DNA from 4 places in the Enterococcus sp. GPZ-007 genome. Region 3 is predicted to be linked to each of the others. Evidence: predicted binding sites of a transcription regulator. Region 3 holds the regulator's gene; each other region holds the start of a gene.
The links. Region 3 encodes NrdR, which represses ribonucleotide reductase genes. Its sites were predicted from a motif close to ACACNATATATNGTGT; they were not measured.
Positions count from the first base shown of each region.

Region 1: the regulator NrdR is predicted to act here: its motif matches at 1,288-1,303, upstream of AC4J95_RS10715 (vitamin B12-dependent ribonucleotide reductase).
Region 2: the regulator NrdR is predicted to act here: its motif matches at 1,047-1,062, upstream of nrdH (glutaredoxin-like protein NrdH).
Region 4: the regulator NrdR is predicted to act here: its motif matches at 950-965, upstream of AC4J95_RS04910 (deoxynucleoside kinase).

Region 1 is NZ_JCAFYN010000017.1:70,721-72,928, forward strand. Features, by position in the region: gene AC4J95_RS10705 (conjugal transfer protein) at 1-387, shown strand, start outside; gene AC4J95_RS10710 (cobalamin ECF transporter) at 645-1,184, opposite strand; gene AC4J95_RS10715 (vitamin B12-dependent ribonucleotide reductase) at 1,330-2,208, shown strand, end outside.
Region 2 is NZ_JCAFYN010000032.1:7,586-9,793, reverse strand. Features, by position in the region: gene nrdE (class 1b ribonucleoside-diphosphate reductase subunit alpha) at 1-566, opposite strand, end outside; gene nrdH (glutaredoxin-like protein NrdH) at 762-980, opposite strand; gene AC4J95_RS15000 (FeoA family protein) at 1,374-1,844, shown strand; gene feoB (ferrous iron transport protein B) at 1,845-2,208, shown strand, end outside.
Region 3 is NZ_JCAFYN010000046.1:9,751-11,958, reverse strand. Features, by position in the region: gene coaE (dephospho-CoA kinase) at 1-565, shown strand, start outside; gene nrdR (transcriptional regulator NrdR) at 755-1,228, shown strand; gene AC4J95_RS17670 (DnaD domain protein) at 1,240-2,208, shown strand, end outside.
Region 4 is NZ_JCAFYN010000005.1:122,852-125,059, reverse strand. Features, by position in the region: gene AC4J95_RS04915 (SIS domain-containing protein) at 1-848, shown strand, start outside; gene AC4J95_RS04910 (deoxynucleoside kinase) at 1,080-1,787, shown strand; gene pnuC (nicotinamide riboside transporter PnuC) at 1,911-2,208, shown strand, end outside.

The DNA.
Region 1 (2,208 bases), on a different contig from region 3:
GGGAATCATATTGTGACGAGTTTGCCTACCATGATTGCAAATCCAGAAAAAGCGGAGTATGAGGTAAAACAAGTAGAAGGTGATTCAGAAATTGATATCAAAACAACGGAAGAAATTACGGAGTTTTTAGAGACTTTTTTCAAGCTTTATCCAACTGCTTCAGAAAAAGAACTTGAGTATTATGTAGAAAATAATGCGATGCGACCAATCAATGCAAATTTGAAATTTGTGGAGTTAGTGAACTCAGTTTTCTTCAAAGATGGCAATAATATTCAAGCGAAAATAAATGTAAAATACCTTGATAATTTATCGAAAACAACCAACTTTTTTCAATATAGATTAAGTTTGCAGAAAAATGAGAATTGGACAATCGTGGGATTCAAATAAAAATGAGTCGCATACAAGAGATGAAAGTAATTTGTATATTTGGCATTAAATTCTTTCAGTATTGTAGAGTAATCACGGAAAACCGTATCATAAATGATGCGGTTTTCTTGATTTAATATTTAAAATTTTAAAAGTTATCTAAATATGTTAAATCTACTTAGGTAACTACTATTCAAATGTAATACGAATCTGATGAATGAAGCTATGATAATTTATAATGGCACTGGACATATTTGAAGGCAAGATTCTATAAATCTCTAGACTAGAGTTTTTTTCGATAAGCTATGGAAATGATAAATTCGCCTGACAATAGGAGTAATTAAGAGATAAAAAATGAAATTCCCAATACCGTGTAACAAATCAAAGATGATTCCTTGTAGATAATACATCCAAAAATAGGGGAATTGGTAGATGAAAGTCTCCGTAATGGAGACAATTAGACCATAAATAAGTCCGCAAATAAAGACCCCGCATGCCTGCAAAATTATGTGTTTTTGGATAATTGGAATGTTACTAAAAGAATGGAATATCGTAATTATTCCAGTAAAAGCAATAAACTGGCCGATAGTCCAACTCCCTAATCCCAAGTATAGATTTGTTCCAAGCAAACTCAGGGATGAAACAATTAATGCATTTGAATAAGTATCATAAAAAGCAATTAATAAAATAATAGCACTCATAGGCTGAACATTTGGAATCCAGGTAAAGAGTAATCGTCCTACGATGCACGTAGCACTAATTAATGCGAGTCGTGTTACTCGTCTTATGGGAAACGATTGGGAAGTTGGTTTGGACATTGGTTGGCTCCTAATAGATAATGATAATCATTCTCATTCTATCAGAAATAAAATATATTTCAAGATTGAAATACACCGTATATAGTGCCATAATTCTATTCGAACACAATATATTGTGTTTTATTCAGAGAGGTGGTAATGGTGGATGAATTATCCAACTAGTTATATAGAAAAATTGAACCAAGATATTTTGCATTATCCAGAAGTAACCGGGGTTACTTCCGAAATGAAACAAACCTTTGAGGGTATTTCTCGTCTAATCATGTTAGATAGGTATGCATTTAAGGATATAGGTGGAAAGACCCTAGCAGTTGGAGATCTTGTCATCTTAACGACACATCCTGATCCGCAATATCCTGCAAGAGGAATCGGGAGTATTGAAAAAATTGAAAGAGATCAAGTGATAATTCATGTTGAGAAAGAATTCCAAAGCTCTTTGTCAGATCCCGATGAAATAGTATCAGGCTGTGTTATGCGAAAAATAAACGAAGTGGAAAAACCATTAGAACTCTATTTTGAGCAGATTGCTTATAGAGTAGCTAAAGGGATTGCCAAAATTGATGAGGAAAAATCGGAAGAATCATTTTTAGCATTTTATCATCACTTAGTAGCACAAAATTTAATTCCTGCAGGTCGAGTCCTTTATGGAGCTGGAACGAATACGGAAGTTACTTATTTTAATTGCTATGTAATGCCATTTATACACGATTCAAGAAATGGCTTAGCTAAGCATCGACAAGAAGTAATGGAAATTATGAGTCGTGGTGGGGGAGTGGGAACGAATGGTTCAACTCTCAGACCTAAAGCAGCGATTGTTCATGGTGTAAATGGAAGATCTTCAGGTTCAGTCTCTTGGTTAAATGATTTAGCCAACTTAACAAATCTTGTTGAGCAGGGTGGGAGTCGCAGAGGTGCTCAAATGATTATGCTTAATGACTGGCATCCAGATATTTTTGAATTCATTATTTCGAAAATTCAAAATCCGGCAATCTTACGAAACATGATTAGAACAAGTAAAAGTACA
Region 2 (2,208 bases), on a different contig from region 3:
TTGATCGAACGACCAATGCTGTTCATGTCATCGGTTACTTGGATCAAGAAACATGACACCAATTCGCCGCGACGTTTGCGTCCAGCATTCAAAAAGGATGGGGTAGCTGGTTGATAACGCTGATGGATCATTTCGTCAGCTAATGACAACGCTAATTTTTCGTCGCCATTTGCAAAATACAAGGCGTTAAAAGCCACGCGATCTTCATAGCTTTCCAAGTATTCTGTTCCGTCATTACTCTTCAACGCGTATTGAGAGTAAAACTTATACGCCGCCATAAATGATTTGAAGGTAAAGTTCTGTTCAGCTAAATAATTGAAGAGTTTTTCAATAAAAGCAGGAGAATATTTCGCTAGAAACTCTGCTTCTAAAAATTCTTCTTCTATTAAGTAGTCGATTTTTTCTTGTACCGAAGAAAATGTATGGGTGTTTGGTTCAACATTTTCTTTGAAAAAAGCGGCTAGGGCTTCTTTATCTTTATTTAGTGGTATCTGTCCGTTTACTGGACGGTTAATTTCGTTGTTCAACTTGAAGTAAGATACTTCACCTAAGTCTTTCAAACTCATCTCGTCACATCTTTCTATATGTAGTAGTAAGAAAAAAGAAAACTTTGCAATCGTGGATCGCAAAGTTTCGAAAAACGGTGCTCTAGAAGCAGCTTCTTCGGAAATAAGCCGAATCATCCCTAAAACATGAAAGGCTGTTTTAGGATAATCCTTCTTATTTCTTGAAGCTAAACGCTTCTGTCGCGACCTCTTAAATTACGCTAATGCTTTCAATTGATCTGGACGGAAACCGATGATGGCTTGTTGTCCGCCGAAAATAACTGGGACACTTTGGAAACCTTGATCTTTTAGAAAACCTAGAGCTTCGGGCTCATTGTCGATGTTGACCTCTTCGAATGAAATTTGATTCTCAGTTAAATAACGTTTTGTCATCTTGCACTGCATACAATTGTTTTTAGAATATACTTTAACCATAAGACTGCCTCCCTTGATTTCTACAATTACTAGTATAAAAGATGTAGGGAAAAAGTCAATCGTTAAACACCATATATTGTGGTGGCGAAATAGTGGTATACTACTCTTTGTGTTTTTTGCAAAAACCTTGAAAACAGGCGGTTGCAAAGAATAATCCCTTTACAGAATAAAAAAAACCGTTACGAGATGTTTTTTTACGGAAAATAAGTTTTTTTTATAACGAAAAACTAGAATTCAAAACAAACAAAGCGATGATTGTCAAATAAATTGCTCAGAAAAAATATAAAATCTTCGACCATTTATTGACTTTGCTAGCAAATGAAGCTATTCTTAGTGAGAAAGATTCTCATTATTAATTAGATATAGAAATTGAATCGTAAGGTGGAGAAAAAAATGACAACTTTGGCAGATGTCTCATTGAACCACGTCGTTCAGGTTGATGAAATGGCTTTAGGAAATGATTTGAAGCACCGCTTACAGGATTTGGGAATGATTGTCGGTTCAAAAGTTGCCGTCGTGAACCATTCTGGTGATAACGGAATCATTTTGCTACACAATACACGACTGGCTTTATCCCAGTCTTTATTAAATAAAATACTTGTGAAGGAACTAACAGAAGATCAGGAAACTTGGGTCTCTTTAGATCAATTAAGCGCAGGCGAAGAGGGTGTCGTGGTGAACGTTCATGGCAGTGGTTCGATCAAACGCCGATTGATGGATATGGGGTTGACAAAGGGAACCGCGGTCAAAGTAGTGAAGCTTGCTCCATTAGGGGATCCGATCGAGCTGCGGGTTCGTGGATATGAGCTGAGTTTACGAAAAAACGAATCAGAGATGGTGGTCGTATCGAAGGAGGCGGAATAGCTGGTGAAGACGCATATTGCTTTAGCAGGAAATCCCAACAGCGGGAAAACGAGTACTTTCAATATTTTGACGGGGACCAATCAGTTTGTGGGAAACTGGCCGGGTGTAACGGTTGAACGCAAAGAAGGTATCTATAAGAAGGATTCAGAAGTAATCATCGATGATCTGCCAGGTATCTATTCATTATCACCTTATTCTCCAGAAGAAGTGGTGGCACGAGACTATTTACTATCGGGTACACCTGACGCCATCGTTAATATTATTGATGGAACCAACCTAGAACGGAATCTATATTTGACGACACAGTTGATCGAGACAGGCATTCCTGTGGTAGTTGCTGTAAATATGATGGATATTATCAAGA
Region 3 (2,208 bases):
CAGTGGGAAATCGACGGTGGTAGATTTTTTCAAAGAAGAAGGCTTTCCAGTTGTTGATGGAGATATCGTGGCTCGACAAGTAGTGGAGCCCGAGACTGAGGGATTAAGAGCTTTAGAAAAAGCTTTCGGTTCTGACATCTTGCAAAATAATGGCAGTTTAGACCGCAAAAAATTAGGAACCTTGATTTTCCATGATGAAACAAAAAGAGAGTTGTTAAATGAAACGCTTAATCCGTTTATTCGAAGTGAGATCGAAAGACAAGCTAAAGTTGCGAAACAAACGAGCAGTTTGGTGATCGTTGATGTTCCGTTGCTTTTTGAAGGTCATTACGAAACAATGATGGATGAAGTGGCGGTGGTTTATGTTACACCAAAAATCCAGCTGGAACGCTTGATGAAAAGAAATGAACTCCCTAAAAGCGAAGCCTTGGAACGAATCAACAGCCAGCTTTCTCTAGATGAGAAGAAAAAAAGAGCGGATATCCTATTTGATAACTGCCAATCACAAGAAACAACGCGTCAGCAAGTTTTGGATTGGCTGAAGAAAAATAAATTTGTTTCTTAAAGAAATCGGCGTCGTAGCTTTACGACGCTTTTTTTAGCTGGCTGGTTATGGTAAACTCATGTTATATAAACAAATAAATAGTTCATTTCGAGTATTTTTTTGTTTTAAAAAAATTATTCTATATAACAGAAAAGATATTCACACATTATTAGTGAATTTGAACAATAATATGAAAGTGCGGGTGAAATTATGCGTTGTCCAAGATGTAATCATAATAATTCTCGAGTAATTGATAGTCGACAAACTGATGACGGTCGAGCGATTCGTCGTCGTAGGGAGTGCGAAAGCTGCGGATTTCGTTTTACGACCTTTGAACGTATCGAAGCTGCACCGTTACTAGTTGTTAAACGAAATGGCGATCGTGAAGAATTCAGTCGCGATAAAATTTTGCGCGGGTTGATTCGTTCAGCAGAGAAACGTCCGGTCGCGATGGAGCAGATGGAGCAAATCGTGGATCACGTAGAAAATCGTGTCCGCAGTATGGGTGAAAATGAAGTTCCAACGAGTCAAATCGGAGAATTTGTCATGGAAGACTTGATGGAAGTTGATGAAATTGCTTATATTCGCTTTGCGAGTGTTTATCGACAATTTAAAGACATGTCTGTATTCTTGAAGGAATTACAGGAGATCGTTGACAAAGCGAAGTCAACGGATGAAGAGTAGGAGGCTTTTTAGTGGCAGAAGAACTAAAACCCAGTACCTTTTATACGGTCTATGGTGAGCCACAGCTTGATCAAAGTAAACAAGATGCGTTGCTTTATTTGTACCAGCCGATCATCGGAAGTGTTGCCGCAAGTTTATACTTGACTTTAGTGAGTGATATTACTATTGAAGGTAAAAGTCCTAGCTTAATGCATACCGACTTATTAGCAGCGGTTGATACCGGGCTGATGAGTCTTGTAAAAGCGCGGGAACAGCTAGAGGGTATCGGCCTACTGGAAACGTATCAAAAAGCAGATGATGAAATTGGCATGAGCATGATCTATCATTTACGGTCTCCATTAATTCCAGAAAAGTTTTTTCAAGATCCATTGATGGCCTATTTGCTGATGGATAAGGTTGGTAAACACCGTTATGAACGTTTAGTCGAGCGCTTCAAGCCAAAAATGTTTGATAAAAATGAGTTTAAAAACATTACGAAACGTTTTCGCGATGTTTATCGCCTGGACGAAAAAGCTTTTGCCAGTCAAAGCGAGAGCTTAGAGCAGACACAAGAGGAGTTTGCGGAAAAAACAGAGTTCGATTGGTCATTGTTTACTCAACAGTTAAGGCGGTTCAACCTGATTTTGAGCTATGAAGAACGTGAGAAGCTTCAAACGTTTCAGACATTATATGGGTTAAATGAGTTAGATTTAGCCGAATATGTTGCTAAAGCGACTGCTGGGGAGAAAGCCGGCTTAAACTTTAATTATTTGCGTCAGTTGATTAACAAGGAAAAACGCCCCAAAGTCACTGCGAAGCCTAAAGAAGTACCAGTAGATGATAAAACAACTACGAGCAGTTTTGCGCCGCAAGAACGAGAGATTATCGCTCAAAGTAAAAAAATCGCACCAGTTACTTTTTTACGTGCAATCAAACGTGAAAAGGGCGGATTTGAGACGAATACTGAAGTCCGTTTACTGGAGGAACTGATTGGTCGGAAC
Region 4 (2,208 bases), on a different contig from region 3:
CGGTTACCTATATTAACGGTCGCAGTGATTTACCAGTCTATGTTCAACACGCAGCTGAATATTACACAACCGGGAATCGGCGGCTAACCAAAGATTCATTAGTCATCCTTTCTTCAGTAACCGGAACGACAGAAGAAGTCGTGAAAGCAGTGGATTTGATCAAAGAAGTGGGCGCAACCTTATTAGGTTTTATTGACACAGCAGGGACCAAACTGGCGGAAAGCTGTGATCACGTAATCACTTATCCAGCTCCCGGGACAGAACAAATCAAATTCTTCATGGTTGCGGATCGCTTGATGAATAAGAATGGAGATTTCCTTGATTACGAAGAGTATTATGAAGAATTGGAGCAACACTTAGCCAAAGGATTGGTTGAGGCAGAAAAACAAGCGGAAGATTTTGGCCGCGAGTTTGCTGAGAAGCATCGTCATGACGACATCCACTATTTCATTGGTGCAGGTAATCAGTGGGGAGCTGTCTATTCCTATGCGATGTGCTACTGGGAAGAGCAAAGCTGGCTGCGCTCTAAATCGATCCATGCAGCTGAATTTCTACATGGTACATTAGAAATTGTTGATGAAACCACGCCAGTAACGTTATTCTTAGGTGAAGATGAACAGCGACCATTAGCTGAACGGGTGAAAAATCTATTGCCCCGTATTTGCGGAAACTATACCTTTATCGATTCGAAAGATTATCCGATCGAAGGGATCAGTGAAAAAAATCGCGGGCGCGTGTTGCCGCATCTATTGATGCATTGTGTGACTCAACGAATCGATGCCCATGTTGAAAAATTAAATTGCCATCCATTAGATATTCGTCGCTACTATCGTCAGTTTGATTATTAAATTGTCTAATCCTTTTTGTGTGAAGCAGAGAGGATTTTTTATTTGAACCAAAATTCGTCAGAATAAGGAAGAAAAGCATCTACAATAAGACAAATCCAACAACACTATATATTGTGTTGTTTTTTTGTATATCATTAAATAGACACAAAATCTAGTCTTTACATCAGAAAAATTTAGGAGTACTATTATCAAGGATTTAAAAAGACAAGTGATTATTTTTGATAAGAAGGGATGGATGAAACGATGCTATTAATTGCTGGTACGATTGGTGCAGGGAAGAGCAGTTTGACAGATATGTTGTCGCAAGAAATGAATTCAAAGCCATTTTATGAAAACGTCGATGACAATGAAGTGCTGCCGTTGTTTTACTCAAATCCAGAAAAATATACGTTTCTGTTACAAATATTCTTTTTAAATAAACGCTTTTTGGCGATGAAGGATGCCTTAAAGCAAGCCGACAATGTTCTTGATCGTTCAATTTATGAAGACGGTTTGCTGTTTCATTTGAATGCTGACCTTGGGCGTGTAAGCCAGCAGGAAGTGCTGCAATATGACAATTTGCTGGATACGATGTTGAAGGAATTGGAGCATGCCGCTCCGAAGAAAAGACCGGATTTGTTGGTTCATATTAAGGTTTCTTTTGATGTAATGCTGGATCGGATTGAAAAACGTGGACGCGATTATGAACAAATCGCCGCCAACTCAGAGCTATATGACTACTATCGGATGGTCAATGAGCGATACGAGCAGTGGTATGACAGCTTTGATATTTGCCCGAAAATTCAGATCGACGGCGACCACTACGATTTTGTGGCTGATCCACAGGCCGCAGAAACAGTCATCGAACGAATCAAAGCCGAAACCAAGAAGTTGAACAAGCAGGAAATTGAAATACCTCGCTATTATTCAAACGGAAAGATTGAAAAAGGAATTTTTTAGTCTTTCCACTTTTTAAAATGATTAAAGAACGATCGTTTTCCAGAAGAATGGTATGCGTACGAGAATCTTTTGAATTTTTACGTCAGAAAAATTATTACATTATTACGAATAAGGAGCTCCACCATGTTAAATTATTTCAAATTTCTACTTCACCAGTTAAAAGGCTGGCCTCAACAAAATTACTATTTATTTTTCTTCAGTCTGGGCTGCCAGATAATGACCTTAGTCAATCAGCCGATCACACTGCTTACTGTAATCACGTTTATCGGAACGACTTTAGGTGTGTTATGTATTCTTTCCATTAATGCAGCGAAATCGGTCAACGGTATATTAGGAATCATTTCAGCCATCTGTTTTATTTATGTCGGTTACTCAGCGAAGAACTACTTGAGTATCGGCGAACAAATTGCTTATATGATCA